DNA from 3 places in the Duganella sp. GW822-FHT06D06 genome. Region 2 is predicted to be linked to each of the others. Evidence: predicted binding sites of a transcription regulator. Region 2 holds the regulator's gene; each other region holds the start of a gene.
What was found. The regulator sigma-54, encoded in region 2, starts transcription at its own class of promoters, with help from an activator protein. The targets are predictions, from matches to a motif close to TGGCANGNAANCTGCTTT.
Positions count from the first base shown of each region.

Region 1: AC1RMD_RS29510 (TorF family putative porin) is a predicted target of sigma-54. The motif match lies at 1,575-1,592, and genes of this name have one in related genera.
Region 3: AC1RMD_RS07885 (ammonium transporter) is a predicted target of sigma-54. The motif match lies at 5,614-5,631, and genes of this name have one in related genera.

Region 1 covers NZ_JBXALQ010000026.1:37,658-48,040, reverse strand. The annotation lists gene AC1RMD_RS29520 (YifB family Mg chelatase-like AAA ATPase) at 1-1,065, opposite strand, end outside; gene AC1RMD_RS29515 (accessory factor UbiK family protein) at 1,164-1,403, opposite strand; gene AC1RMD_RS29510 (TorF family putative porin) at 1,682-2,446, shown strand; gene AC1RMD_RS29505 (P-II family nitrogen regulator) at 2,458-2,796, shown strand; gene AC1RMD_RS29500 (ammonium transporter) at 2,808-4,364, shown strand; gene gshA (glutamate--cysteine ligase) at 4,547-5,848, shown strand; gene gshB (glutathione synthase) at 5,935-6,882, shown strand; gene AC1RMD_RS29485 (PTS sugar transporter subunit IIA) at 6,942-7,349, shown strand; gene AC1RMD_RS29480 (HPr family phosphocarrier protein) at 7,400-7,669, shown strand; gene ptsP (phosphoenolpyruvate--protein phosphotransferase) at 7,714-9,456, shown strand; gene metX (homoserine O-succinyltransferase MetX) at 9,534-10,383, shown strand, end outside.
Region 2 covers NZ_JBXALQ010000014.1:97,490-107,872, forward strand. The annotation lists gene AC1RMD_RS22920 (MOSC domain-containing protein) at 1-212, shown strand, start outside; gene AC1RMD_RS22925 (GGDEF domain-containing protein) at 293-1,477, shown strand; gene AC1RMD_RS22930 (monovalent cation:proton antiporter family protein) at 1,554-3,536, opposite strand; gene AC1RMD_RS22935 (KpsF/GutQ family sugar-phosphate isomerase) at 3,677-4,675, shown strand; gene AC1RMD_RS22940 (KdsC family phosphatase) at 4,675-5,205, shown strand; gene lptC (LPS export ABC transporter periplasmic protein LptC) at 5,218-5,811, shown strand; gene lptA (lipopolysaccharide transport periplasmic protein LptA) at 5,840-6,421, shown strand; gene lptB (LPS export ABC transporter ATP-binding protein) at 6,424-7,176, shown strand; gene AC1RMD_RS22960 (RNA polymerase factor sigma-54) at 7,182-8,660, shown strand; gene hpf (ribosome hibernation-promoting factor, HPF/YfiA family) at 8,738-9,097, shown strand; gene AC1RMD_RS22970 (alginate lyase family protein) at 9,196-10,131, shown strand; gene AC1RMD_RS22975 (enoyl-CoA hydratase/isomerase family protein) at 10,164-10,383, shown strand, end outside.
Region 3 covers NZ_JBXALQ010000003.1:383,251-393,633, forward strand. The annotation lists gene AC1RMD_RS07865 (L-serine ammonia-lyase) at 1-1,377, opposite strand, end outside; gene AC1RMD_RS07870 (NAD-dependent epimerase/dehydratase family protein) at 1,409-2,380, opposite strand; gene kbl (glycine C-acetyltransferase) at 2,407-3,612, opposite strand; gene AC1RMD_RS07880 (XRE family transcriptional regulator) at 3,784-4,359, shown strand; gene AC1RMD_RS07885 (ammonium transporter) at 4,363-5,565, opposite strand; gene AC1RMD_RS07890 (zinc-dependent metalloprotease) at 5,748-8,231, opposite strand; gene AC1RMD_RS07895 (prolyl oligopeptidase family serine peptidase) at 8,228-10,383, opposite strand, start outside.

The sequences.
Region 1 (10,383 bases), on a different contig from region 2:
GTAGCCGCAAGGGCAGGGATTCATCGCGGCGATCAGCTGGAAGTGCGCTGGGAAGTCGGCCTGCCGGGCGGCGCGCGAAATGGTGATGCGGCCCGACTCCAACGGCTCGCGCAACACATCCAGTACGCTGCGCGCGAACTCGGGCAATTCATCCAGAAACAGCACGCCCCTATGCGCCAGCGAAATCTCGCCCGGCCTCGGCACGCTGCCGCCGCCAACCAGCGCCACGCCGGATGAAGTGTGATGCGGCGAGCGGAACGGACGGCGCTTCCATTGCTCGATGCGGAAGGCGCCCGTCAGCGATTGCACGGCGGCCGCTTCCAACGCTTCCTCGTCCGCCATCTCCGGCAGCAGGCCGGGGAAGCGCACCGCCAGCATGGTCTTGCCCGCGCCTGGCGGACCGACCAGCAAAACCGAATGATTGCCCGCCGCCGCCACCTCCAGCGCCCGCTTGGCGAACACCTGTCCCTTGACGTCGGCAAAGTCGGGATACTCCAGCGGCGCCACCAGCGGCGCCGAGTCGTGGCGCGACAGCATGGACTCGACCGACCTGGCCGCGAAATGGCTGCACACCTGCAGCAGCGATTGCGCCGGGTAGATGGCGGCGTTGCCGACCAGCGCCGCCTCGTCGGCATTGGCCAGCGGCAGGATGAAGGCCAGGGTGCCGCCGTCGCGGCGCGTGGCCAGCGACATCGCCAGCGCGCCGCGTATCGGCCGCAACTCGCCGGACAGCGACAGCTCGCCGGCAAACTCGTATTGATGCAGGCGGGACGAGGGGATCTGTTTGGAGGCCGCCAGGATGCCCAGCGCGATCGGCAAATCGAAGCGCCCGGATTCCTTGGGGAGATCGGCCGGCGCCAGGTTGACGGTGATGCGTTGCGCGGGGAATTCGAAGCCGCCGTTCTGGATGGCGGCGCGGACGCGGTCCTTGGCTTCCTTGACCTCGGTGTCGGCCAGGCCGACGATGGTGAAGGCCGGCAAGCCGTTGGCCAGATGCACTTCGACGCTGACCTCCTGCGCCTCCATGCCCGCCAGGGCGCGGCTTTTGAGTACGGCTAGGCTCATGGGTTAGCGGACGACCAGTGGGGAGACCAGCCGCCAGCGTAGCCCAGGCCCGCTGTGGTGCTTTGCGCTAGCCCAAACGGGCGCGGCGCGGACCTGCTTTATTGACCGGCTTTGGCTTCCAGTTCCGCCAGGCGCGCTTCCAGCGCTTCCAGCTTGGCGCGGGTCTTGGCCAGAACTTGCGCCTGCACATCAAATTCCTCGCGCGTCACCAGGTCCAGCTTGGCAAAACCCTGGGTCATCATCGACTTCACATTCTTCTCGATGTCCTTTGCTGGTGAGTTTTCGATGGCTTGATTGATCTTGCTTTGCAAGTCGTTAAAAAAAGTGTTCATATCCATAATATTCCTTGATCTCGCCAGCAATGCACTGCACCATTGCAGTGCACTCCAGCCTTAATGTGGTGCGAAAATCGGCAAAATCACCGCCGCACCCATCCCATTCTCACATTCTTTCAAATGCGGTCCCGTTGCCTTGGTTGATACGGCGGCTATCACCACGACAACATTAGCTGGCACGCATTCTGCTACAGAAGCTATGAAAGCATTCACCGCTTCGCTACACACAGGATTTTAAACCGCAACTGCTAAATAAGTTCAACTACACAAGGAAAACAACGATGAAAAGCTTGAGCAAGAACTTCACCCTGGTCGCAGCGTTGACTTTAGCATTCGCCTCCATGAGCGCCGGCGTGGCGCGCGCCGCAGACGCGGCACCCGCGGCGGAAGCGAAACCGGACAATGAAGTCAGCTTCAACGCGGCCATTGTCAGCGACTACCGCTATCGCGGCGTATCGCAAACCCGTCTGAAACCTGCACTGCAGGGCGGCGCCGACTACATCAACAATCCTACCGGCCTGTACGCCGGCACCTGGCTGTCCACCATCAAGTGGACCAAGGACGCCGGCGGCGACGGCGATGTCGAATGGGATCTGTACGCAGGCAAACGCGGCGAGATCGTCAAGGATGTGAGCTATGACGTCGGCGGCCTGTACTACTTCTACCCGTCGAATGGCCTGCACCCTAGCGCCAACACCTTCGAATTGTACGGCCAGATCGGCTACGGCCCGGTCACGCTGAAATACTCGCAATCGACGACCAACCTGTTCGGCTTTGCCGACAGCAAGAACAGCGGCTACCTCGACGCCTCCGGCAACTTCGAGCTGGCCGACGGCTATGTGCTGAACGCGCACGCCGGCCACCAGAACGTCAAGCACAACGGCGCCTCCAGCTACACCGACTACAAGCTGGGCGTGACCAAGGATTTCGGCGTCGTGACGGTGGCATTGGCGGCGATCTATGCCGACACGAAAGCCTACGTCGGACCGAATGGGAAGAACCTGGCCAAAACCGGGGCTGTCCTGACCATTTCCAAAACCTTTTAAGCGAGGCCAGCATGAAAATGATTACCGCCATTATCAAGCCGTTCAAGCTCGACGAGGTCCGCGAGGCCCTGTCGGCGATCAACGTGCAAGGCATCACCGTCACCGAGGTCAAAGGCTTCGGTCGCCAGAAAGGCCACACCGAGCTGTACCGTGGCGCGGAATACGTGGTGGACTTCCTGCCCAAGACCAAGATCGAAGCGGCGGTGGACGATTCCATCGTCGAGCAAGCGATCGAAGCGATCGAAGGCGCTGCCCGCACCGGCAAAATCGGCGACGGCAAAATCTTCGTGTACAACCTGGAACAAGTCATACGCATTCGTACCGGCGAAACCGGCAACGAAGCTCTTTAAGGGGAAGCTTGATGAAGAAAACTATAACAACGTTGCTCGCTGGGGTATCCATCCTGTTCGCGCTGTCGGCGCCGGTGCACGCCGAGGATGCCAAACCGGCTGCTTCGGCCCCGGTCGCCTCCGCTGTCGCAGCGGCCGCCCCGGCGCCTGAAGCGGCCCCGGTGGCCGCCGCGCCAGCCGCTGCACCAGCCGCCGTAGCGCCGGCGGAAGCCGCCCCGGCCGCCCCGGCCGCCGCCCCCGTCCCGAATAAAGGCGACACCGCCTGGATGATGGTCTCGACCATCCTGGTCATCATGATGTCGATTCCCGGCCTGGCGCTGTTCTACGGCGGTCTGGTCCGTTCCAAGAACATGCTGTCCATCCTGCTGCAAGTGTTCACCATCTTCGCGCTGATCATCGTGCTGTGGTGCGTGTACGGCTACTCGCTGGCCTTCACCGAAGGCAACGCCTTCATCGGCAAGTTCGACCGCCTGTTCCTGAACGGTATCTGGGATCCGGCCAAGGCCACCTTCTCCACCGCCGCCACCTTCAGCAAAGGCGTGGTCATCCCGGAGTTCGTGTACGTGGTGTTCCAGGCGACCTTCGCCGCCATCACCTGCGGCCTGATCGTCGGTTCCTTCGCCGAGCGCGCCAAGTTCACCGCGGTGCTGGCCTTCGTCGTGCTGTGGTTCACCTTCGCCTACCTGCCAGTGGCCCACATGGTCTGGTTCTGGACCGGTCCTGACGCGATCAAGGATGCCGCGACGCTGGTGACCGAAACCGCCAAGGCCGGCTTCCTGTGGCAAAAAGGCGCGCTGGACTTCGCCGGCGGCACCGTGGTGCACATCAACGCCGCCGTTGCCGGCCTGGTGGGTGCCTACATGATGGGCAAACGCGTCGGCTACGGCCGCGAATCCATGGCGCCGCACTCGCTGACCATGACCATGATCGGCGCTTCGCTGCTGTGGGTCGGCTGGTTCGGTTTCAATGCCGGTTCGGCACTGGAAGCGGGCGACGTCGCCGCGCTGGCCTTCGTCAACACGCTGCTGGCCACCGCCGCCGCCACCATGTCCTGGTTGCTGGGCGAGTGGATCGTCAAAGGCAAGCCGTCGATGCTCGGTGCCGCTTCGGGCGCCGTCGCCGGCCTGGTGGCCATCACCCCGGCTTGCGGCTACGTCGGTCCGATGGGCGCGCTGATCATGGGCCTGCTGGCCGGTGTCATCTGCCTGTGGGGCGTGAACGGCCTGAAACGCCTGCTGGGCGCGGACGACTCGCTGGACGTGTTCGGCGTGCACGGCGTCGGCGGTATCCTGGGCGCGCTGCTGACCGGCGTGTTCGCTTCGCCATCGCTGGGCGGCCAGGGCATCTTCGACTACGTCACCAACAAGATGTCGGCCGATCCATACTCGATCGTCACCCAGGTCACCGCCCAGGCGACCGCGATCGGCACCACGGTCATCTGGTCGGCCGTGGTGTCGCTGATCGCCTACAAGCTGGTCGACATCGTCATCGGTCTGCGCGTGCCGGAAGAAGAGGAGCGCGAAGGCCTGGACATCACCAGCCATGGCGAGTCGGCCTACCATGCATAATTGCTAATGTTGTGTGGACCCGCCACGGCGGGCCCATCGAGAAGCGCCTCCAAAAGAGGCGCTTTTTTTATTTCCCGCCTTTAAAATAGGGTTTTCGCCCCGATTTGGGGTATCTGCACGGTAATATCTGATGTTCTGCGTGCCTGGAGGGTCGTCCTCCCGCATCATTTAAGGAAGTAATCATGGTTCCCCATCTTGTCACGGCCCTGACCGGACCGCTGCTCGACCTCGAAGAAAAGATCCTGGCCGCAACGCCAGCCATTGAGCGCTGGTTCCGCCTGGAGTGGCAGGAGCACACGCCGCCGTTCTATTGCTCGGTCGATATGCGCAATGCCGGCTACAAGCTGGCGCCGGTCGACACCAATCTGTTCCCCGGCGGCTTCAACCATCTGGCCACGGAAATGCTGCCGCTGTCGGTGCAGGCCGCCATGGCCGCGATCGACAAGTACTGCCCGGACGCCCGCAACCTGTTGCTGATCCCGGAAGTGACCCAACGCCATCCGACCTACTGGCAGAACGTCGCCCGGCTGATGCAGATCTTCCGCCAGACCGGCCTGCACGTGCGACTGGGCTCGCTGTCGCCGGAGATCACCCAGCCGACCCCGCTGGCCCTGCCGGATGGCAACATGCTGGTGGTCGAGCCGCTGGTGCGCTCGGCCAACGGCCGCCGCGTGGGGCTGAAGGATTTCGATCCCTGCACGATCTTGCTGAACAACGACCTGTCGGCCGGCATTCCTGAGATCTTGCAGAACATCCACGAGCAAAGCCTGCTGCCGCCGCTGCACGCCGGCTGGGCGGTACGCCGCAAGAGCAACCACATGAACGCCTACGACGAGGTGGTCAAGAAGTTCGGCAAGCTGATCGGCGTCGATCCGTGGATGCTCAACCCGTTCCACGCCAAGTGCGACGCCGTCAATTTCCGCACCGGCGAGGGCTACGACTGCCTGGCCGCGAATATCGACGCGCTGCTGTCCAAGATCAAGAAGAAGTACAAGGAATACGGCATCAAGGACCAGAAGCCGTTCGTGATCGTCAAGCCGGACGCCGGAACCTACGGCACCAGCATCCTGACGATCAAGGATTCCGGTGAAATCAAGGACTTGAGCCAGGCCCAGCGCGACAAGATGATCGTCATCAAGGATGGCAGGGAAGTGACCGACTTCATCATCCAGGAAGGCGTGCCGACCTTCGAGAGCATCAAGGACGCGGTGGCCGAGCCGGTGGTCTACATGATCGACCGCTACGTGGTGGGCGGTTTCTACCGCGTGCACGCGGAAAAGGGCATCGACCAGAACCTCAACGCGCCCGGTTCGCAGTACGTGCCGCTGGCGTTCGCCCAGCAGCACGCGGTGCCGGATTTGAAGGCCAAGCCGGGCACGGCGGCGCCGAACCGCTTCTACGTCTACGGCGTGGTGGCGCGGCTGGCCTTGCTGGCGGCGTCGCTGGAAATGGAACGCACCGATCCCAACCCCGAAGTCTACTAAGCCCCAAGGGAGCGGACTGGTCCGCTCCCCCGGTGCGTCAGGCGAATCTCGGCTAAAATCAGGCATTACCCAGAATGGATGCGCCCATGAAAATAGCTTTCCTCGCCGATCCCTTGGCCGGTTTCAAAACCTACAAGGATTCGACCTACGCCATGATGGTGGAAGCGGCCAAGCGCGGCCACACCGTCTACGCCTTCGAGCAAAAAGACATGGCGCTGGACAGCGGCGTGGTCTACGCCAACGCCGCCGCGATCAGCATCACCGGCGACAGCCACGACTGGTACCGCGCGGCGCCCGCCCACGAAACCAATCTGGGCGAGTTCGACGCCATCATCCAGCGCAAGGATCCGCCGTTCGACATGGAGTACATCTACGGCACCTACCTGCTGGAGCTGGCCGAAAAGCAGGGCGCCAAGGTGTTCAACAAGCCTTCCGCGATCCGCGACCACAATGAAAAGCTGGCCATCGCCCAGTTCAACCAGTTCACCTCGCCGACCCTGGTGACGGCCGACGAAGCGCGCATCCGCGCCTTCCACAAGCACCACTGCGACATCATCCTCAAGCCGCTGGACGGCATGGGCGGCGCCGGCGTGTTCCGCGTGGCGGCCGACGGCATGAACCTGGGCGCCATCATCGAAACGCTGACCGACAACGGTGCCCGCACCATCATGGTGCAGCGCTATATTCCCGAGATCGTCAAGGGCGACAAGCGCATCCTGGTGATCGCCGGCAAGCCGGTGCCGTTCGCGCTGGCGCGCATCCCGCAGAACGGCGAAGTGCGCGGCAACCTGGCGGCCGGCGGCATCGGCGTGGCTCAGCCGCTGACCGAGCGCGATTATGAAATTGCCAACACCCTGGGCCCGATACTGGCCGCCCGTGGCCTCTTGCTGGTAGGATTAGATGTTATTGGCGATTGCCTGACGGAAGTAAACGTCACCAGCCCAACCTGCTTCCAGGAAATCACCCAGCAAACGGGCTTCCAGGTGGCGGCGCTGTTCGTCGACGCCGTCGAAGCGGCCGCGCAGGGCAAATAACTCACACACACACGCGCGGACGTTAAAAAAACGTCCGCGCTTACTGGCGGTTTAAGAATATGGTTGGCATACTGCTTATGACGCACGCACCACTGGGACAGGCCTTCATTGCCGCCTGCGCCCATGTGTTCCGTGGTCCCACCGAGCGGCTGGAGGCGATCGACGTGATCGCCGACCAGGACCTCGGCGAAGTCCAGGTACTGGCGGCGGCGGCGATCAAGCGTCTCGACGACGGCGACGGGGTGCTGGTCATCACCGACGTCAAAGGCGGCACGCCCGCCAACTGTTGTAACCGCCTGGCGGACGCCGGCCGGGTGGAGGTGATCGCGGGCATCAGTTTGCCGATGCTGCTGCGCGCCATCACCTACCGCCGCGACGCGCTGGACGTGGTGGTGGAAATGGCCCTGGCCGGCGCGCAGAGTGGGGCAGTGCGCGTCGATAACCGAATCCGGGTCGGGCAATCCTGACTCCGGAATTATTTTTTGCAGTGCGCATTTCTGATTGAGACAAAAGAAAAATGATTCAACAAGAACTTGAGATTATCAACAAGCTTGGTTTGCATGCGCGTGCCTCCGCCAAATTCACCCAACTGGCAGCAAAATTTCAAAGCGACGTCTGGCTGACCCGCAACGCGCGCCGCATCAACGCCAAGTCCATCATGGGCGTGATGATGCTGGCCGCCGGCAAGGGCGCCAAGGTCACGCTGGAAGCCGACGGCGCCGATGAGGGCGATTGCATCGCCGCGCTGACGGCGCTGGTCAACGACAAGTTCGGCGAAGGCGAGTAATGCCCGCGGAACGCAGCCGTCCCCGCACCCCCACCGGCCCGGCCATGGCATCCTTCACGCTGCATGGCATCCCGGTGTCGCGCGGCATCGCCATCGGCCGCGCCCACAAGCTGGCGCCGGCGGCGCTGGACGTCAAGCACTACCTGGTGGCGGAAGAGCACCTGGAAGCCGAAGTGTCGCGCCTGCAGCAGGCGCTGGTGCAGGTGCACAAGGAGCTGCAGACGCTGTGGAACGAACTGCCGAAGGATGCGCCGACCGAACTGGGCGCCTTCATCGACGTCCACGCGCTGATCCTGTCCGACCCGATGATCTCGGAAGCGCCGCTGGACATCATCCGCACCCGCCACTACAACGCCGAGTGGGCGCTGCTGACCCAGATCGACGAGCTGTCGGCGCAGTTCGACGAAATCGAAGACCCCTACCTGCGCGAGCGCAAGGCCGACATCCAGCAGGTCGCCGAGCGCGTGCTGAAGGTGTTGATGGGCACCGCCCAGATCCTGCCCGCCACCACCGGCGAGGACGGCTTCCAGGCGCAGATGATCATCGTCGCGCACGACATCTCGCCGGCCGACATGCTGCAGTTCCGCGACCGCTCCTTCATCGGCTTCGTCACCGACGTCGGCGGCCAGAACTCGCACACGGCCATCGTCGCCCGCAGCCTGGACATCCCGGCGGCGGTCGGCATGTCCGGCGCCTCGACCCTGATCGAGCAGGACGACTGGCTGATCATCGACGGCGACGCCGGCGTGGTGATCGCCAACCCGAGCGCGCTGGTGCTGGAGCAGTACCGCGAACGCCAGGGCGCCGCCGCCCGCGCGCGCAAGAAGCTCAATAAACTGAAGAAGACGCCGGCCATCACCAGGGATGGCGTCGAGATCATGCTGATGGCGAACATCGAGCTGCCGGACGATTGCGTCTCGGCGATGGAGGCGGGCGCCAACGGCGTCGGCCTGTTCCGCTCCGAGTTCCTGTTCATGGGCCGCAACAGCAAGATCCCGTCCGAGGACGAGCAGTTCGAACAGTACAAAAAGGCCGTGGTGGCGATGAAGGGCCGGCCGGTCACCATCCGCACGCTCGACATCGGCGCCGACAAGCCGCTCGACCAGACCGAGCACACGGCGCTCAATCCGGCGCTGGGCCTGCGGGCGATCCGCTACTGCCTGGCCGAGCCGCAGATCTTCCTGACGCAGCTGCGCGCCATCCTGCGCGCGTCGGTGTTCGGCAAGGTGCGCATCCTGATCCCGATGCTGGCGCACGCCTTCGAGATCGACCAGTCGCTGGCGATGATCGCCCAGGCCAAGGCCGAGCTGCGCGAGCAGAACATCAAGTTCGACGACGAGGTCGACGTCGGCGCCATGATCGAAATCCCGGCCGCCGCGCTGGCGCTGCCGATGTTCGTCAAGCGCATGGACTTCCTGTCGATCGGCACCAATGACCTGATCCAGTACACGCTGGCGATCGACCGGGTTGATTATGAGGTCGCACACCTTTACAATCCGCTGCATCCGGCTGTGCTGCAATTGATCTCGATGACGATTGCGGCCGGGCATAAAGCCGGGATCGACGTCGCCGTGTGCGGCGAAATGGCGGGCGACATCAAGCTCACGCGCCTGCTGCTGGGCATGGGCTTGCGCGAATTCTCGATGCACCCGGCGCAACTGCTGTCGGTCAAGCAGGAAATCCTGAACAGCGACCTTGCGCGGCTGGTGCCGCAAACCCGCAAGATCATGCGCTCGATGGAACCCAACGTAATTGCAGACGCGGTCGAACAATTGCAGTTGTTATAGTAAGTGGTGGGACCCATCCTCGCGGTCCCACCTTGATAGATGGCCCGCGGGGCCGACCCCTATAAAAATTAAACCACATGCCATCCTTAGGATACGTTACTCCGCAAACCATGCATTTTGCGCAGCCGCTGCCGCTGCAAAGCGGCGCATCGCTGCACGACTACATGTTGATGTATGAAACCTACGGCACCCTGAACGCCGACCAATCGAACGCGGTGCTGGTCTGCCACGCGCTCAACGCCTCCCATCACGTGGCCGGCGAATACGAAGGCCAGCCGAAAAGCCAGGGCTGGTGGGACAATATGGTCGGCCCCGGCAAGCCGCTCGACACCGACCGCTTCTTCGTCATCGGCATCAACAACCTCGGCTCCTGCTTCGGCTCGACCGGGCCGATGCACATCAATCCCGCCAGCGGCAAGCCATACGGCGCGGCCTTCCCGGTGGTGACGGTGGAGGACTGGGTCCACGCCCAGGCGCGCCTGGCCGACCAACTGGGCATCACGCAGTTCGCCGCCGTCATGGGCGGATCGCTGGGCGGCATGCAGGCGCTGGCCTGGTCCATCATGTACCCGGACCGTTTGCGCCACTGCGTGGTGATCGCCTCCACCGCCAAGCTGTCGGCGCAGAACATCGCCTTCAACGACGTCGCCCGCCAGGCCATCCTGTCCGATCCCGACTACCGCGGCGGCGACTTCTACGAACACGGTGTGGTGCCGAAGAACGGCCTGCGCGTGGCGCGCATGGTCGGCCACATCACCTATCTGTCCGACGACGACATGGCCGAGAAGTTCGGCCGCAAGTTGCGGGATTCCGCCGAGGCGGGCGACTACAAGTTCGGCTTCGGCGTCGACTTCGAAATCGAATCCTACCTGCGCTACCAGGGCGACAAGTTCAGCGAGTACTTCGACGCCAACACCTACCTGCTGA
Region 2 (10,383 bases):
AACCGGTCAAGCCCTGCTCGCGTTGCCCTATGCCATCGGTCAACCAGGTCACCGGCGAGTTCGGACCCGACCCGCTGGACCTGATGCAAAGCTACCGCGCCAAGCCGGAGCTGGACGGCGCCCTGTGCTTCGGCATGAACAGCATCCTGATCGCCGGCGAAGGCCAGCACGTGCGGGTCGGGCAGGAAATCGTCGTCACGCTGGCGTTTTAACGCAGCTAGCCATTCCCAAGCGCTAAAACTTGGCGTAATGTGACATCTGGCATGAAACTAGCTGACGAGTAAGGGCATATATGACGCAAACTGCAACCGGCAAGTTCTCGCCGCAGACCGACCACGCCGCGCGCGCGGTGGATCTGGCGGCCGAAAACCAGGCCCTGCGTGCGCGCATGGCCTACCTGCTGGAGCAGGCCGAGCGCAACCACTCGATCATGACGCGCCACCAGGCCTTCGACCTGGACATCGTCAGCGCCGCCAATTTTCCCGAACTGATAGGCACCATCTTCCGCGTGCTGCCGGTGATCTCCGAGCTCGACAGCGTGACCCTGACCTTGATCGACGAAGACGCCGACATCCGCACCGTCATGGCCAAGCTGGACGTGGTGTTTGCGGACTTCCCCGAACTGATCTTTGTTGAAACGCTGGACGACCTGGGTTGCGACCTCGGCCAGCGCAACGCCTACACGCCGACGCCCAAGCCGCTGCTGGGCATGTACGACGCGCGGCGCCATGCGACGCCGTTCCCGCGGCCGCCGGCCGGGCTGCAAAGCGTGGCGCTGGTGCCGCTGCTGCGCAACAAGCGCATCATCGGCAGCCTGAACCTGGGCAGCTGCGACCCGACCCGCTTCACGCCCAGCCTGGGCACGGATTTCATCGAGCACATGGCGTCGATCATCGCCATCTGCCTGGAAAACGTCATCAGCAACGAGATGCTCAAGTACATCGGCCTGACCGATTCGCTGACCGGCGTCTACAACCGGCGCTACATCGACCGGCGCTTGCTGGAAGAGATCGCGCGCGCGCGGCGCCAGCAGTATCCGATCTCGTTCATGTACATCGACATCGACCATTTCAAGCGCGTCAACGACACCGTCGGCCACGGCGGCGGCGACGATGTGCTGCGCGAAGTGGCCATCCGCATCAAGAACGAGTTGCGCACCTCGGACGCGCTGGCGCGTTTCGGCGGCGAGGAATTCGTCGTGCTGCTGATCGACGCCAACCTCGACAGCGCCGCCTTCGTGGCCGAGCGCATCCGCGCCAGCGTGGCCGGCAGCATGATCGCCCTGTCGCAGGAATTGCAGCTGTCGGTGACGGTATCGATCGGCGTGGCCTGCCTGAATCCGGGCGAAGCCGAAGGCGATCCGGCGGCCGTCGCGCGCGCCTGGGTGGCGCATGCCGACAGCTTGCTGTACGTCGCCAAGGAAACCGGCCGCAACCGCGTAGTCAGCCGCGACCCGGAACCCCGGGGTCAAGTCTGACATTCGGACACGAGCTCTGCCGTAGCGTTGCTTACGGCAGAGCTCGTGTCCGAATGTCAGACTTGACCCCCATGGGTTAGCGCAGCAGGCGCTGCTCGGCGCGGTTGACGGCTTCGGCGGTGCCGCGCAGGACCACCACGTCGCCCGCTTCCAGCACGATCTCGGGCGTCACGTCCAGCCGGCCTTTGCCGCGGCGGATGCTGCTGACTTCGGCGCCCGTGCCGGCCACGTCGATCTCGCTCCATGGCTTGCCCACGCTGACCGCGCTGCCGCTCAGGGTGACCGAATGCAACCGCTCCAGGTCGGCCTCCTCGCCGGCGTCGCTGGCGCCGTGGAAGTAGCCGCGCAGCGATGCGTAGCGCTCTTCGCGCGCCGTCTGCACCCGGTGCACCACGCGCCGCAAGGGCACGCCCAGCATCACCAGCGCGTGCGAGGCCAGCATCAGGCTGCCCTCCATCAGCTCCGGCACCACTTCCGCCGCGCCGGCCGCTTTCAATCGGTCGAGGTCGGTGTCGTCGTGGGAACGCACGATCACCGGCAGGGCCGGCGCCAGCTCGTGCACCAGGTGCAGCACCTTCAGCGCCGACGCCGTGCTGGCGTAGGTGATCACCACCGCGCTGGCGCGGTAGATGCCGGCGGCCACCAGGCTTTCGCGCCGCGCCGCATCGCCATACGACACGTGGCGGCCGGCGCTCTGCGCTTCCTGCACCCGCTCCGGGTCCAGGTCCAGCGCGTGGTAGTCGATATTCTCTTCGCCCAGCAGGGTCGCCAGGCTTTGCCCGCTGCGGCCGAAGCCGCACACGATCACGTGCTTGTTGGTCGACATGGTGCGGCTGGCGATCTTGGTCAGCGCCAGCGACTGCATCATCCACTCGTTGCTGGACACCTTCATCACGATCTGGTCCGACTTGGCGATGATGAACGGCGCCACCAGCATCGACAGCACCATCGACGCCAGCACCACCTGGATGATGAACGGGTCGATCAGATGGCTGCCGCCCGCCAGGTTCAGCAGCACGAAGCCGAACTCGCCCGCCTGCGCCAGCGCCAGGCCGGTGCGCATCGACACGCCGTCCGAGGCGCCGAACAGCTTGGCCAGGCCGGCGATCAGCGCGAACTTGAGCAGCACCGGCCCGGCCAGCAGCACCAGCACCAGCCACCAGTGCGCCATCACCATCCGCACATTGAGCAGCATGCCGATGGTGATGAAGAACAGCCCCAGCAGCACGTCGCGGAAGGGCTTGATGTCCTCTTCCACCTGGTGCTTGTATTCGGTCTCGGAAATGAGCATGCCGGCCACGAAGGCGCCCAGCGCCAGCGACAGGCCGGCGCGCTCGGTGATCCAGGCCGCGCCCAGGGTGATCAACAGCAGGTTCAGCATGAACAGCTCCTGCGAGCGCCGCTTGACCACGATGGTGAACCAGCCGCGCACCAGCTTCTGGCCGAAGAACAGCAGCAGCGCCAGCACGATCACGGCCTTGACGCCGGCCCAGGCCAGCGTCTCGACCAGCGCGTCCGGCCGCTGGCCCAGCGAGGGTATCAAAATCAGCAGCGGCACCACGGCCAGATCCTGGAACAGCAGGATGCCGATGATCTTGCGGCCGTGCACGCTCTCCAGCTCCAGCCGCTCGGTCAGCATTTTTGACACGATGGCGGTCGACGACATGGCCAGCGCGCCGCCCAGCGCAAACGAGGCTTGCCAGCCGATCTGGATGCCCGACGGTAGTTGGGTGGCGATGGCCCAGCCGAACACCATGGTGGCGACGATGGTCAGCACCACCTGCGCCATGCCCAGCCCGAACACGATGCCGCGCATGGCCATTAACTTGGGCAGGGAAAATTCCAGCCCGATGGAGAACATCAGGAATACCACGCCGAATTCGGCCAGCGAGTGGAACGCTTCGCTCGACTCGGCCAGACCCAGCGCGTGGGGGCCGATCAGGATGCCGACCGCCAGGTAACCCAGCATCGGCGGCAAATGCATCATGCGGAAAGCGACGACGCCCAGCACCGCGCTGCCCAGCAACAACAAGGTTAATTCCAAAGGTGAAAACGTCATATCAACATAGCCAGTGTTTGTGATTCAATGCGATTATTTCGTTGTTTGTCGAACGCCGCGGGCGTTATGTTGTAACTGGCAAGTTTTTTGCTTTCTCAATTCGGCTATACTTGGGCATGAGTGTAACCCATGAAAAAACAATGCTGAAAGCTTTTGACGCAAATATGGCCGCGCATGCGTTGCGGCTGGCCCGCGACACCCTGCAGAACGAAGCAGAGGCGATCGCCGCCCTGAACGCCCGCATGGACGCCGACGACAGCGTGGTGCAGGCCATCGAACTGCTGCTGAACTGCAAGGGCCGCGTGGTCGTGTCCGGCATCGGCAAGTCCGGCCATATCGGCCGCAAGATCGCCGCCACCCTGGCCTCGACCGGCACCCCGGCCTTGTTCGTGCACCCGGCCGAAGCGGCCCACGGCGACCTCGGCATGGTGACCGCCGACGATGCCTTTATTGCCATTTCCTACTCCGGCGAAAGCGCCGAGCTGATGACCATCCTGCCGGTGGTCAAGCGCATGGGCAGCAAGGTCATCGCCATGACCGGCAAGCCGGGCTCCAGCCTGGCCGGGATCGCCGACGTGCACCTGAACGTGGCCGTGGCCAAGGAAGCCTGCCCGATGAACCTGGCGCCGACCACCTCGACCACCGTCACGCTGGCGCTGGGCGACGCCATCGCCGTCGCACTGCTGGACCTGCGCGGCTTCAAGGAAGAAGACTTCGCCCGCTCCCATCCGGGCGGCGCGCTGGGCCGCCGCCTGCTGACCCATGTGCGCGACGTCATGCGCAGCGGCGACGCCGTGCCGAAAGTCACCGCCGACGTCAAACTGACCGACGCGCTGCTGGAGATCACGCAGAAGGGCATGGGCATGACCGCCGTGGTCGACGCCGACGACCAGCCGATCGGCGTGTTCACCGACGGCGACCTGCGCCGCATGATCGAGAAGGTCCAGGACTTCACCAAGGTCGTGATCCGCGACGTGATGCACGCCAACCCGCGCAGCATTTCACCGGAAAAACTGGCGGTCGACGCCGTGGCCGTGATGGAACAGTTCCGCATCAACCAGATGCTGGTGACCGACGCCGACGGCAAGCTGGTCGGCGCGCTGCACATCCACGACCTGACCCGCGCCAAGGTGATCTGATGACGGACTTGACCTATGTGGAACGCGCCGCGCGCGTCAAGCTGATGATCTTCGACGTCGACGGCGTGCTGACCGACGGCAGCCTGCACTACGGCGCCGACGGCGAGGCGCTGAAGACCTTCAACGTGCACGACGGCCTGGGCATCAAGCTGCTGCAGGAATCCGGCGTGCAGACCGCCATCATCAGCGCGCGCACCTCGCCGCAGGTGATCAAACGCGCGGCCGACCTCGGCATCGTCCACCTGCACCAGGGCGGCCACGACAAGCTGACGCCGTTCAAGGCGCTGCTGGAAAAGACCGGCCTCACCGCCGACCAGGTCGGCTTCATCGGCGACGACGTGGTCGACCTGCCGATTCTGACGCGCGTCGGTTTCGCCGTCGCCGTGCCGAACGGCCGCGCCGAAGTGCTGGAGCGTGCCCACCACGCCACGCTGGCCGCCGGCGGCCGCGGCGCGGTGCGCGAAGTGTGCGAGCTGCTGCTGCACGCGCAGGGCACGTACGAGCGCGTGATGGCGCAATTCCTGGTTTGACGAGGATAGCCCATGCGTAAAAAAACAGCCCATCGCTGGCAGCTGACCGTCATCATGATGGTCGGCGTGTTTGTCGCCGTCGGCAGCTTCTGGCTGGTGCAGGTGGTCAACCAGGCCGGCCAGGATGCGCAGGTGGACCAGCATCGCAACGAGCCGGACTACATCATCGACCGCTTCAGCATGGTGCGCATGAACAAGACCGGCCAGCCGGCCTACATTATCTCCGGCGAGAAGCTGACCCACCGGCCGGTCGACGATACCTCCGTCATCGACAAGCCGTATGTGCACAGCCTGGCCGGCAGGCAGCCGCCGATGAATATCCACGCCGACACCGCTTTTGTCGATCAGGGCAATACGCGCGTCAAGCTCAGTGGTAATGTGGACGTGGTGCGCCCGGCCGGGCCGCAGGCGCAGGCGATGCGCATGACCACGCCGACCCTGACCGTGTATCCGGACGAAGAACGGATGGAAACCGCCAGCCCGGTGGCGCTGGAAATGGGCAACGCCACCGCCAACGGCGTCGGCATGAAGGCCAATAACGCCACCCGCGAAGTGCAGTTGGGCGGACGCGGACAGCTGACGATGCCGCCGCGCGCCGGCCATTGAGGAAACAATGATGATGAATGGAATGACGATGAAGAAACTGATACTCTCGGCGGCGATGCTGCTGATGGCGGCCGGCGCGGTCCACGCGGAAAAAGCGGATGCCAACAAGCCGACCAAGATCGATTACGACGACCTGCAAATCGACGACGTCAAGCAGATCAAGACGCTGATCGGCAATGTCGTGCTGACGCGCGGCACGCTGCTGATGAAGTCGCCGAAGGCGGTGGTGACCACCGATCCCGAAGGCTATAACTTCGTCGTGCTGACCAGCACGCCGGGGACGCTGTCGACCTTCCGCCAGAAGCGCGACGGCGCCGGCGACCAGTGGATCGAGGGCGAAGCCGAGCGCATCGAGTACAGCGACAAGACCGACCTGGTCAAGCTGTTCTCGAAAGCCCGGGTGCGCCAGCTGGAAGGCGCGCGCATGACCAGCGAAGTCAACAGCGAGTTCATTTCCTACGACAGCCGCACCGAACATTTCGACGTCAAGAATAACGTCTCCGGCGTCAGCAAGCCGGGCGCCGGCCGTGGCACCATGGTGATCCAGCCGACCATCCGTCCGGCCGCGCCGGCACCGGCCGCATCGACGCCGCCGGCCACGGAGAAGTAAGCATGGAGCCATCCTGCGGTAGCACCCTGATCGTGCGCGGCCTGCAAAAGACCTACGGCAAGCGCCAGGTCGTGCATGACGTGTCCCTGCAAGTCGAATGCGGCGAAGTGGTGGGCCTGCTCGGCCCCAACGGCGCCGGCAAGACCACCTCGTTCTACATGATCGTCGGCCTGGTGCCGTCGGACGCCGGCAGCATCGATATCAGCGGCACCGATATCTCGTCGCTGCCGATCCACCGCCGCGCCTCGCTCGGCTTGTCCTACCTGCCGCAGGAAGCGTCGGTGTTCCGCAAGCTGACGGTGGAAGAAAATATCCGCGCCGTCCTCGAAATTCAAAAAGTGGACGGCAAGCCTTTATCCAAGGCTGCCATTGATGAACGGCTCAATACCCTGCTGGCCGATTTGCAAATCGAAAAGCTGCGCGAGAACCAGGCGCTGTCGCTGTCGGGCGGCGAGCGCCGCCGCGTGGAGATCGCGCGCGCACTGGCGACCAATCCGCGCTTCGTGCTGCTCGACGAACCATTCGCCGGGGTCGACCCGATTGCCGTGATTGAGATCCAGCGCATCGTGCGCTTCCTCAAGGAACGCGGCATCGGCGTCCTCATTACCGATCACAATGTGCGCGAAACGCTGGGCATCTGCGACCGCGCATATATCATCAACCAGGGCACGGTATTGGCTTCAGGCCGGCCAGACGACATCATCGCCAACGAATCGGTGCGTCGCGTGTATCTGGGCGAACACTTCCGTATGTAAAACCCATGAAACAGTCTTTGCAACTGCGCACGTCGCAGCACCTCGCGCTGACACCTCAGTTGCAGCAGTCGATCCGGCTGCTGCAGTTGTCGACGCTGGAGCTGCACCAGGAACTGGAACAGCTGCTGACCGATAATCCGCTGCTGGAGCGCCTCGACGACCCGCTGGACCGCTCGCTGCGGCTGCTGTCGGACGGCGCCATCAGCCAGCAAGCCCCGGTCGGCGACGCGCCGCCCGAAGGCCCGCCCAACACCCAAGAGGCGCCGGCCGCCGACGCCGACAACTACGACGGCCCGGCCGCCGACACCGAAAGCACCAGCAGCGACGCCGACGTCGACTGGAGCGACGCCGGCCGCAGCAAGGCGCCCGACGACGAGGACTCGCGGCCGCAACTGGAGGCCAGCCACTGCACCTTGCGCGAGCACCTGATGGAGCAGATGCGGGTGACGGTGCTGGAGATGCGCGACCGCGCGCTGGTCGAGCTGATCATCGACGCGCTGGACGAAAACGGCTACCTCGAAGAATCGCTGGAAGAAATCCTGGCCCGCCTGCCGGAAGAGCTGGAACTGGAGCTCGACGAATTGCAGACCGCCTTGTCGATGCTGCAAAGCTTCGACCCGATGGGCGTGGGCGCGCGCAACGCGTCCGAATGCCTGGCGCTGCAGATCAAGCGCTTGCCGGGCATTCCGATGGTCACGCGGCGCATGGCGCTGGCCATCGTTGAAAATCATTTGACCTGGTTTGCCCAGCGCGATTTCAACAAATTGAAGAAGGCGCTGCTGTGCGACGACGAAGATTTGCGCGAAGCACAAACCGTCATCCGCCAGTGCAATCCGCATCCGGGCTCGGCGTTCGCGTCGGACGTGTCGGACTACGTGGTGCCGGACGTGATCGTCAAAAAAGCGCGCAACGGCTGGCAAGTGAGCCTGAACAACGACGTCATGCCGCGCCTGCGGGTGAACGCCATGTACGCCAACCTGCTCAAGCAGGGAAAAGGCGAGGGCGCGATGGGCGCGCAGCTGCAGGAAGCGAAGTGGCTGATCAAGAATATGCGCCAGCGTTTCGACACGATTTTGCGCGTTGCACAAGCGATAGTAGAACGACAAAAGAACTTTTTCTCCCATGGCGCGGTTGCCATGCGCCCCCTTGTGCTTCGCGAAATTGCTGATACACTGGGTCTACACGAGAGCACTATTTCTCGTGTAACAACTCAAAAATATATGCTGACCCCGCACGGTATGTTTGAGTTGAAATATTTCTTTGGCAGCCATGTCGCCACTGAAGCGGGGGGAGAAGCAAGTTCGACGGCGATACGCGCACTCATTGTGCAATTGACAGGAGCAGAAGACCCGAAAAATCCTTTATCCGACAGTAAGATTGCGGACATGCTGGGAGAACAAGGCATGGTGATTGCGCGACGCACTGTTGCCAAATATCGCGAAGCGTTGAAGATCCCGCCAGTCAGTCTCCGTAAATCTTTGTAGTTACTTGGTTCCTGCGCGCCCGGCGCTAATGGGCTCCGCACTAACCGTAAGAAGCGACATTATCTTTAGGAGTGTGTATGAATCTCACCATCAGTGGACATCATCTCGAAGTGACCTCGGCCATCCGTGAATACGTGCAGAACAAGCTGGAACGCGTCACCCGCCACTTTGATCAAGTGATTGATATTGCTGTCATCCTGACTGTAGATAACCTCAAAGAGAAAGAGAAACGCCAGAAGGCTGAAATCAACCTGCGCATGTCGGGCAAAACCGTCTACGTGGAAAGCCTGTCCCAGGACCTGTACGCCGCCATCGATACCTTGATCGACAAGCTGGATCGGCAGGTCATGAAGTACAAAGCCAAGGTCCAAGAGCACGGCCACGATGCGATCAAGCATCTCCCGGATAGCTACGAACCCGCTGCCGCCGCCCTATAACAACGGCCCCGGCACCATCAAACTAAGGGCGCAGAGGCGCCCTTTTTTGCGCCCAAATGGTTTAGAGTAAACGTTTTCCTCATTGCAACGGGCGTGGCATGAAACGAGCTAAACTATTTACGGCATGGATGCTGACTCTGGCGATGCCGGCCGCGCTGGCATGCACCGCGCCGCCGCCGGCCGTGATCGACATCGACGCCAACAGCTATTACTCGGATGCGCACCATTCCGTCATCGATCCGGTGCTGCGTGCGCGCAATATCGCCCACACCAAGCCGATCGACGACTTCCTGGCCGGGGTGGCGAAAAACGCCAGCCGGGGCGACGCCGCCTGCGCGCTGGGCTGGCTGGAGAGCTGGGCCGGGCAACAGGCCTTGCTGGGCAAGCTGTCCAGCGAACAGGCCTGGTATGTGCGCAAGTGGACCCTGGGCGGCATGGCGTTGAGCTACGCCCGCGTCAAGCCGGCCGCCAGCCCGGCGCAGCAGCAAGCCATCGAAGCCTGGTTCAAGACGCTGGCCGACGCCACCATGGCGCATGCCGACGCGCGCAGGGGCACGCGCAACAACCACTACTACTGGGAAGGCCTGGCGGTGACGGCGGTGGGCGGCGTCACGCACGACGAGCGCTACCTGGCCTGGGGCCGCAAGGTGTTCGAACATGCGATGGGTCAAGTTGCGGCGGACGGTGCGCTGCCGGCGGAGATGGAGCGCGCGGCCAAGGCCTTGCACTACCACGTGTTCGCGGCCGCGCCGCTGGTGATGAGCGCGTCCATCCTGGACCTGCGCTCGGCCAAGCTGGACCAGCTGATGCGCTACACGCTGGCCGCCGCGCAAGATCCGTCGGCGATGGAAAAGGCCACCGGTTTCGCGCAGCAGCGGGCTAACGCCAGCGAGCTGTCGTTCGCCATTATCTATGCGCGGCACGAGGGCAGGGCGGAGCTGATGCCGGCCAAGGCCAACTTCCAGCCGCGCCTCGGCGGCGACCTCAACCTGGCCAATCCGCTGGAGCATCTGGCGCCCCGCAACTCGCAGTAGAATAGGGTTTTTTCCACCACCCCAAGCACCTCATGAGCGAATACGTCCACACCAGCGTCAGCAACGGAACCGGCTTCATCACACTGGACCGGCCCAAGGCCTTGAATTCTTTGTCGCTGGCGATGGTGCGCGATATAACGCAGGCGCTGATGGCGTGGCGCGACGACAGCGGCGTGGCCGCCGTGGTCATCCGCAGCAGCAGCGAAAAGGCCTTCTGCGCCGGCGGCGACATCCGCTTCTTCTACGACGCCG
Region 3 (10,383 bases), on a different contig from region 2:
CACATGGATCGCCAGGCCGCCCAACGAGGTTTCCTTGTACTTGGCCTGCATGTCGGCGCCGGTCTGGCGCATGGTTTCGATCACTTCGTCGAGGCTGACGAAGTGGGTGCCGTCGCCCTTCAACGCCAGCGAGGCGGCGGTGATCGCCTTGACCGCGCCCATGCCGTTGCGCTCGATGCAGGGAATCTGCACCAGGCCGCCGATCGGATCGCAGGTCATGCCGAGGTGGTGTTCGATGCCGATTTCGGCCGCGTTCTCGATCTGGGCGTTGCTGCCGCCCAGCGCCGCCACCAGCCCGGCCGCCGCCATCGCGCAGGCTACGCCCACTTCGCCCTGACAGCCGATTTCGGCGCCGGAGATCGAGGCGTTACGCTTGCACAGCATGCCGATGGCGGCCGCCGTCAGCATGAAGTTGCGCACGCCGGTGACCGGGTCGCTCGGTTTGCAGTCTTCCGCGTAGTAGCGCAGCACCGCGGGGATGATGCCCGCCGCGCCGTTGGTCGGCGCCGTGACGACACGGCCGCCGGCGGCGTTTTCTTCGTTGACCGCCATCGCGTACAGGCTGACCTGATGCAACGCGTCGTGCGGCAAGTCGTTGGCGCGGTTGTCGGAGGCCTTGGCGTCGCTGGCCTGCTTCCACAGATTGGCGGCGCGGCGCTTGACGTTCAAGCCGCCCGGCAGTTGGCCCGGCGTGTCCAGGCCGTGGGCGATGCAGTCGTGCATGACCTGCCAGATCTTGTCGATGCCGGCGTTCACTTCCTCGTCCGTGCGTTTGACGTTTTCGTTCGTGCGCAGCATCTGCGGGATGGTCAGGCCGGTGCGTTCGCCGTGGGCCAGCAACTGGTCCATGGTGTCGAAGGCGAACGGGATCGCGGCGGCGGGCGCGCTGCCCACCGTCGGCGCGGCCTGGTGGGCTTCGCCCTCCTCTTTAATGAAGCCGCCGCCGACCGAGTAGTACACCTTGCCGAAGGTGCTGCCGTCGGCGCGGGTCAGCGTGAAGCGCATGCCGTTCGGGTGCTCGGCCAACGATTCGGCCATGTGGAAGATCAAGTTTGTGCCGCGCTTGAACGGCACTTTGTGGGCGCCCAACAACAAAAGCTCACCCGCCGCTTCAGCTTTCGCCAGTTGCGGGTCGACGCTGGTCGGCACCACATCCTGAGGGGTTTCGCCCATCAGACCGAGGATCACCGCCTTGTCGGTGGCGTGGCCGATGCCGGTCAGCGCCAGCGAGCCATACAGCTCGGCGGTGACGCCGGTGACGTCGTCCAGCGGAGCGCTATCGAGAAGAAAACGGCGGGCCGCCACCATCGGTCCCACGGTGTGGGAACTCGACGGCCCGATGCCGATTTTAAACAGGTCGAATACGCTCATGTCCATCAGTTGTCTCGCTTTTTTATAGTGGGTTGAATTATGCCGCTTTGCCCAGGTGGACATCGACGTTGGCCAGCATGTCGGCGACCATCTCGTCAACGCCGATGCGGGCTTTCCAGCCCCAGTCGGCGCTGGCGGTGGCGTCGTCCAGGCTTTGCGGCCAGGTGTCGGCGATCGCCTGACGGCTGTCGGGTTTATAGCCGATCTTGAAGTCCGGCAGCGCACGGGTGATCGCCGCGGCCAGCTGCTCCGGATTGAACGACACGCCGGCCACATTGTATGCCGACCGCACCTTCACTTGCTCGACCGGCGCGTCCATTAATTCGATGGTGGCGCGGATCGCATCGGGCATGTAGATCATCGGCAGCGCGGTCTGCGGGCCGAGGAAGCATTCATAGCGCTCGCCGCGCAGCGCCGAGTGGAAGATGGCGATGGCGTAGTCGGTGGTGCCGCCGCCCGGAGGCGACTTGAAGCTGATGATGCCCGGGTAGCGGATCGAACGCACGTCCACGCCGTACTTGATGAAGTAGTACTCGCACAGGCGCTCGCCGGCCAGCTTGCTGATGCCGTAGATCGTGGTCGGATCCATCACCGTGGTTTGCGGCGTGTCGACGGCCGGGGTGTTCGGGCCGAAGGCGGCGATCGACGAAGGCCAGAAAATGCGCAGCGGCTTGCCGATGGCGCCGCGCTCACGCGCCACTTCCAGGATGTTCAGCAGGCCGTCCATGTTCAGCGTCCAGGCTTTCAGCGGCGCCGCTTCGCCGGTGGCCGACAGCATCGCCGCCAGCTGGTAGACCTGGGTGATGCCTTCGTCGGCGACCAGCGCCGACAGCGCGACCTTATCGAGCACGTTGAGCGTGGTGTAGCGCGCCGCGTTGTACAGATTGGTCGGGCTGATGTCGGCGGCGATGACGTTCTGCGCGCCGTGCTGGGCGGCCAGCGCCTCTACCAGCTCGCTGCCGATCTGGCCATTGGCGCCGATGACGAGGATGCGTACTTGAGTGTTCATATTATTGTTCCTGACGATTTTCATGTTTAGTTCTTCAGCAGGCCGAGCTCACGGCCTGCCTGTTCGAATGCTTTGAGCACGGTTTCCAGCTGCTCGCGGGTGTGGGCCGCGGACAGTTGGACACGCACCCGCGCCTGGCCCATCGGGACCACGGGGTAGAAGAAGCCGCTGAGCAGAACGCCCAGCTCATACATTCGTGCCGCGAATTTCTGCGCGACGGGCGCGTCGAACAACATGACAGGAACTACAGGGTGCGTACCCGGCTTGATGGTGAAGCCGATACGCTCGATCTCCTTGCGGAAGAAAGCGGTGTTTTCGTGCAGGCGGTCGCGCAGCTCGGTCGATTCCGACAGCTTTTGCAACACGGCCAGCGAAGCGCCGGCGATCGACGGCGCCAGCGTGTTCGAGAACAGGTAAGGACGCGACTTCTGGCGCAGCATGTCGATCACTTCCTTGCGCGCCGAGGTGAAGCCGCCCATCGCGCCGCCCAGGGCCTTGCCCAGGGTGCCGGTGATGATGTCGATGCGGCCCATGACGTTGTGGTGCTCGTGGGTGCCGCGGCCGGTCGCGCCCATGAAGCCGGAGGCGTGGCATTCGTCGATCATCACCAGCGCGCCATACTTGTCGGCCAGGTCGCAGATCCGGTCCAGCTGGGCGATGGTGCCGTCCATCGAGAACACGCCGTCGGTGACGATCACTTTATGGCGCTTGCCGGCGGCCGCCTGCAGCTGCACTTCCAGGTCGGCCATGTCGTTGTGGGCGTAGCGGAAGCGCGCGGCCTTGCACAGGCGGATGCCGTCGATGATGGAGGCGTGGTTCAGCGCGTCCGAGATGATGGCGTCGTTCTCGTCGAACAGCGGCTCGAACACGCCGCCGTTGGCGTCGAAGGCGGCCGCGTACAGGATGGTGTCTTCGGTGCCGAGGAACTTGGAGATCGCCTGCTCCAGCTGCTTGTGCACGGTCTGGGTGCCGCAGATGAAACGTACCGACGACAGGCCGTAACCATACTTCTCAGTTGCCTCGATGGCGGCCTGCGCCACCCATTCCTGGCCGGACAGGCCCAGGTAGTTGTTGGCGCACATATTGATCAGCATTCGACCATCTTCGCTCGTCACTTCCGCGCCCTGGCGCGAAGCCAGAACGCGCTCTGGCTTGTAGAGGCCCTGCTCGCGCAACTGGTCGAGGTTCTGTTGCAGGCCGCTGAAGAAGCTGGTTTTAGCTGGAATGGTCATGATGGGTCCCTGTGTGTGGTACGATTTCACCGCAATTACACTGCCTTATGCGAAATCCGCTATGTCGAACTAAAATTCAATATATCGAATTTTACAGAACACCAGTGCACTGCGCAAGCCATGCGCGCGCAGCGATTCACTTGAAATTTAGCCTATCTGCCGAATAAAACAATGAAAACTCCCGTTTCGACGAATGCCCCTCCAGAAGTGGGCGCCGCGCTCCAGCGGCTGCGCCTGGCCCGTGGCCTGACACTGGAAGACCTGTCGCGCATCGCCGGCGTCTCCAAATCGATGTTGTCCCAAATCGAACGTGAGAAGGCGAATCCGACCATCGCCATCACCTGGCGGCTGGCCAATGCGCTCGGCGTGCAGATCGGCGAATTGCTGGCGACGGCCGAACGGCAGACGGAGACCGTCCGCGTGATCGAGGCGCACGAGATCCCCACCCTGCCCGGCCATCACGCCGGTTACGTGCTGCGCATCCTGGGTCCGCTGGAACTGGCCAGCAAGTACGAGTGGTATGAACTGACGCTGGCGCCGGGTGGCGAACTGGCTTCGCAGGGACACGATCCCGGCGCGCAGGAGCACCTGACGCTGCTGCACGGGACAGTGGAAGTGGAGGTCGGACCGGACAAGAAGAAGATGAAGCTGGGCAGCACGGCGCGCTACCCGGGGGACCAGCAGCACATCATCCGCAACGTCGGCAAGACCGAGGCGAAGGCGCTGCTGGTGGTGATACACCGTTAATTGCTACCAGTTCGATTCACGCTCCGGCGTGGAGCTGATGCGGTGGATAGCCAGGTCGGCGCCCTGGAACTCTTCTTCCGGGTCCAGGCGCAGGCCCAGCGTGGCCTTCAGCACGCCGTAGATGGCGAAGCCGCCCACCAGCGCGATCGCCACGCCGAGCAAGGTGCCGCCCAACTGCGCGGCGAACGACACGCCGCCGATGCCGCCCAGCGCCTTCTGGCCGAAGATCCCCGCCGCGATACCGCCCCAGGCGCCGCACAGGCCGTGCAACGGCCATACCCCCAGCACGTCGTCGATCTTCCATTTGTTCTGCGCCAGGGTGAACATCCAGACAAACACGGCGCCCGCGATGCAACCGGTGGCCAGCGCGCCCAGCGGGTGCATCAGGTCGGAGCCGGCACAGACGGCCACCAGGCCGGCCAGCGGGCCGTTGTAAACGAAACCGGGATCGTTTTTCCCCATCAGCAGCGCGACCAGCGTGCCGCCGACCATCGCCATCAGCGAGTTGACGGCGACCAGGCCATTCATCTTGTCCAACGCCTGCGCGCTCATGACGTTGAAGCCGAACCAGCCCACCGTCAAGATCCACGCGCCCAGCGCCAGGAAGGGAATCGACGACGGCGGATGGGCGGCGATGGCGCCGTTCTTCATGTAGCGGCCACGGCGCGCGCCCAGCAGCAGCACCGCCGGCAGCGCGATCCAGCCGCCGACCGCATGCACCACCACCGAGCCGGCGAAGTCGTGGAACTCGGCGCCAAACGCGGACGCCAGCCATTCCTGCACGCCGAAGCGGTGGTTCCAGACGATCCCCTCGAAGAACGGATAGACCAGGCCGACCAGCAGCGCGGTGGCGATCAATTGCGGATGGAAGCGCGCCCGCTCGGCGATGCCGCCCGAGATGATCGCCGGGATGGCGGCGGCAAACGTCAGCAGGAAGAAGAATTTAACCAGCTCATAGCCGTTCTTGGCGGCCAGCACCTCGGCCGAGGAGAAGAAATTGACGCCATACGCGATGCTGTAGCCGACGAAAAAGTAGGCGATCGTCGATACCGCGAAATCCACCAGGATCTTGACCAGCGCGTTGACCTGGTTTTTCTTGCGCACCGTGCCCAACTCCAGGAACGCGAAGCCCGCATGCATGGCCAAAATCATGATGGCGCCAAGCAATATGAACAATGCGTCGGCGCCGTCTTTGTATCCACCCATCAAAATCTCTCCCCAAAATAATGCAAAAATTAGTTACGAGTATCGATAAAAGCAATAATCGTTCCAATTTGGTGCAAATTTTAAGTACTTGATTTCAAGGTGTTTTTATTTTGTGCATGAACTTGCACCAAGGCCGTGCGCACCGAAATAAGGCGTCATTTTGGTGCGCACGGTATTTGTGGTCAGATCGGTGCGCCGGGTGGGATAAGGGGCATGGCGCGCAGTTTGACGCTGCGCGGATCTGTCAGGTAGGCAGTAATCAGCCCTGCCGCCTGCTTGCGGCTGTCGGCGGCAACCCCTTTGCCGGGGTTCTTTTGCAGCCATTGCGCCAGTTCGCGCGCGGCCTGGCGCACTTGCGCGTCGACCTGGGGGTGCAGCTTGCCGCCATCGAGCAGATGCAAGGTGGCGTCGATCACCACCCAGTTGGCCGCCAGTTGCACCGCCTCGCCGCCGGCCACGGAGGCCGGCACCGGCTCGCGCTTCCAGGTCTTTTGTAGCAGCAGCGACAGCACTTCCTGCACACCGGGCTGCTGCGCATCGCGCGCGTGCTGCCAGGCGACGCGGTTGATGCGGGCCGGATCGAGCAGGAAGCCGACGGTCTGCGCGGCGCCCGCCTCGGCGACCGAGAAGGCGTCGAACACCGTATCCATGCGGGTGGCGAAGTATTCGCGGCTACGCTCATGGCCCATCGCCGGTGGCGTCAGGATATCGAGCACGCCGGCCGGCAGCGCCAGGTATTCGGCGCGCAGGCTGTCCGCCAGCCGGTTCAGGGCTTGGCGCTGCACGGCGGCCGGCGTGGCCTTGATGCCGGCCTTGGCCAGGCCGGCCTTGACCTCGCCGCTGCTGGCGTAATCGAAATCGCCGCCGCCGATCAGGCGCGCCAGCGCTTCGCCCTGGTAGCGTTGCAGCAGGTAGACCGGCACCAGCCGCGCTTCCAGTTCGCCGATCTGCCGGGCATCCGGCAGCACGTCGACCGAGAAGGTCTGCAGCGCGCGTTGGCGCACGGCGCCAAGTTGGTCCCAGGTCTTGATCGAGTCCGGGCCGAAGTCCCACAACAAGCCGTCCGGATGGCTGGAGCCGGGCGAGCGGTCGTCCTGGTCGCCGGAGTACAGCATGCCGGCCGCGCGCGCGTCGGCGCGCAGCTTGGCCAGCGCGGCCTGTTCCTGCGCACCGCCGCCGAAATCGCCGTAGATGTATTTGACGATGTAGTCGTCCCACGGGCCGACGCCGACGCCGTAGGCGTCGGCGATATCGACATTGCCCTTGGCGTCCAGCTTGAGGATGGGATGCGGATAGTCCATCACCGAGCCATTGCCCATGCGGCTGGCCGCGAAGTTGTGGGCAAAGCCCAGCGTGTGGCCGACTTCATGGGCGGCCAGCTGGCGCAGGCGCGCCAACGCCATCGCCTCGGCCAGCTTCTGCTTGTCGGCCGGGGCGTTCTTGCCGTACGGCGCGAGCAGGCTCTCGGCGATCAGGATGTCCTGGCGCACGCGCTGCGAGCCGAGCGTGACGGCGCCCCGGATAATCTGGCCGGTGCGCGGATCGGCCAGCGCGTTCCCGTAGGACCAGCCGCGCGTGGCGCGGTGCACCCAGTGGATCACGTTGTAGCGGATGTCCATCGCATCCACGCCTTCCGGCAGAAGTTCTACGCGGTAGGCGTCCTTGAAGCCGGCCTTCTCGAAGGCGCTGGCCCACCATGAAGCGCCGGCGATCAACGCCGAGCGCACCGGCTCCGGCGCGCCACGGTCGACGTAGTAGACGATGGGCTTCTTGACGGTGCTGAGCGCCGCCGACGGATCGGTTTTCTCGAGGCGGTGCCGCACCTGCCAGTGCACGTCGATGCTGCTGGCGAGCGGCGTGGCGAAATCGTAGTAGTTGACGTCGAAGCCGCCGGAATATGGGTGATAAGTGCGCGGTTGCCAGCCCGCCGCAGGCAGGCGCACCATGCTGATGCGCTGGCGCAGCGACAGGCTGTTGGCGTCGGCCGCGACCTGGCGCACATACTCGGCTTGTCCGGGGCCGCCAAATGTCAGCAGCGCTTCCAGTTCGACGTTGTCGGGGAAGGCCTTGGCCTGCTCCGCCAGCACCGCGCTGCGCGCCGCATCGATCTGATACGCACCCTGCTTGGTGGCGGTCAGCCGCGCGCCGACGCCGTGGCGATCCGCCAGCAGGAAGCTGGAGAAATCGATCAGATGGCGCTCGCCTTCGCTGGCAAGGATTTCGCCGGACCACAGCACGCCGCTGGCGAACGATTCGGTGACGGCGGCGCGTTCATCCTTGTCGGCCGAGGCGGCGATGAAGTTGGTATTTTCCTGCACGAGGAACAGGCGCGCACCGTGCCTCTCGAAATGCACCATGCGCATCTCGCCCGGTTGGCCGCGGTCCAGGCCAACGTCGTTCGAGCCCAGCGCATAAGGCAAGGAACTCAATAACAGAAAGGGTTGCTGCAGCGCCGACACGGACAGCAGCACCCTGCCCTTGTCCGTGTCGCGCCACAGGTCGATGAAGCCCGGCTGCGCTTGCAGGCCGCGCGTGACATCGGCGATCTTCTTTGCCGAAGGCGCGGGCGCGCCTTCGGCGGCTGCCGCCAGCGCCGGCGCCGCCGGCGCCACGCCCAGCATCAGGATGGCGCACAGCAGCGGCCCGGCGACTGGCGCGGCCCTCACTGCTGGCCTGCCGCTTTGACGGCCGCCGTCGCACCATCCATCTTCAACGCCCGGCTCAGGAAGCCCCAGCGGTCCGCCACTTCCTCGATCTGCTTGGTGGTCGGCTTGCCGGCGCCGTGGCCCGCCTTGCTGTCGATGCGGATCAGGATAGGCGCGGCGCCCGCCTGGTCGGCCTGCGCGGTCGCGGCGAACTTGAAGCTGTGGGCCGGCACCACGCGGTCGTCGTGATCGGCGGTGGTGATCATGGTCGCCGGGTAGCAGGTGCCCTTCTTCAGGTTGTGCAGCGGCGAGTACTTGACCAGCGCCTTGAACTCCTCGGCGTTGTCGGACGAGCCGTAGTCCGAAGTCCACGCCCAGCCGATGGTGAATTTATGGAAGCGCAGCATATCCAGCACGCCCACCTGCGGGATCGCCGCCGCGAACAAATCGGGACGCTGCGTCATCGCCGCGCCGACCAGCAGGCCGCCGTTGCTGCCGCCGCCGATGGACAGCTTGGCCGGCGACGTCACCTTGTGCGCGACCAGCCACTCGGCTGCGCCGATGAAGTCGTCGAACACATTCTGCTTCTGCAGCTTGGTGCCGGCCGCGTGCCACGATTCGCCGTACTCGCCGCCGCCGCGCAGGTTGGCCATCACGTAGACGCCGCCCATTTCCAACCAGGCCAGGTTGGCGACCGAGAACGACGGCGTCAGCGACACATTGAAGCCGCCGTAGCCGTACAGGTAGGTCGGGTTGCTGCCATCGAGCTTCAGGCCTTTTTTGGAGACGATGAACATCGGCACCTTGGTGCCGTCGCGGCTGGTGAAGAACTCCTGGCGGGTTTCAAACGCGGCCGGGTCGAAGTCCACTTTCGCCTGGCGATACACGCTGCTCTTGTTGGCCTTCAGGTCGTAGCGGTAGATGGTGGTCGGGGTGGTGAAGCTGGTGTACGAATAGAAGGTCTCCGCATCGCCACGCTTGCCGCCGAAGCCGCCCGCCGAACCCAGGCCAGGCAGCTCGAGGTCGTGCAGCGGCTTGCCTTTGAGGTCGAACACCTTGACCACGCTGTGGGCGTCGCTCAGGTAGTCCACCAGCAGCTGGTTGTTGACGATCGACGCCGACACCATGGTGCTGGCGGTCTCCGGCACGATCTGCTTCCAGTTCAGCACACCAGGCTTGCGGGTGTCGATGGCGACGATGCGGCCGCGCGGCGCATTGCGCTCGGTGCGGAACCAGAACACCAGGCCGTCGTTGCCGATGAAGTTATACGATGCGTCGAACTCCTCCAGCAACGGCACCACCTTGGCGTCCTTGCGCGACAGGTCCTTGTAGTAGACGCGGTTCTTGTTCTCCGTGCCTTGCGAAGCGGTGATGATCAGGAAGCGGCCATCTTCGGTGACTTCGCCGCCGAAGCCCCAGTCCTTGTGGTCGGGACGGTCGTAGACCAGCGTGTCCGCGCTTTGCGGCGTGCCGATCTTGTGGAAGTACAGCTTCTGGAAGTAGTTGACGTCGGCCAGCTTGGTCGCTTCCTTCGGCTCGTCGTAACGGCTGTAGAAGAAGCCGGAGCCGTCGTGCAGCCATGCGGTGCTGGAGAACTTGACCCACTTGATGTGGTCATCGACGTCCTTGCCGCTGTCGATGTCGCGCACCTTGATCTCGTTCCAGTCGGAGCCGGAAGCGGCGGTGCTGTAGGCGAGGTATTTGCCGTTCGGGCTCACCGCCAGGCCGGCCAGCGCGACGGTGCCGTCGGCGGCCAGCGTGTTCGGATCGAGCAGCATGCGCGGCACGTCGGCCAGCGTCTTCATCGTGTACAGCACCGCCTGGTTTTGCAGGCCGTCGTTGCGGCTGTAGAAGTAACGGCCGCCTTCCTTGAACGGCACGCTGAAACGCTCGAAGTTCCACAGCTTGGTCAGGCGGGTCTTGATGGCGTCGCGGCCGGGGATCTGCGACAGGTAGTCCTGGGTCAGCTTGTTCTGCGCGACGACCCAGGCGTGGGTCTCGTCGCTGTTGGCGTCTTCCAGCCAGCGGTAGGGATCGGCCACCTTGACGCCATGGTAGTCGTCGGTCTGGTCGACGGTGCGGGTGACCGGGTAGTTCATGCCGGGGCCGGAAACGGCGCAGGTTTGGGCGGAGGCGCTGTGCGCCAGCAGCACGGCGGCCGCCAGGGCCGCGC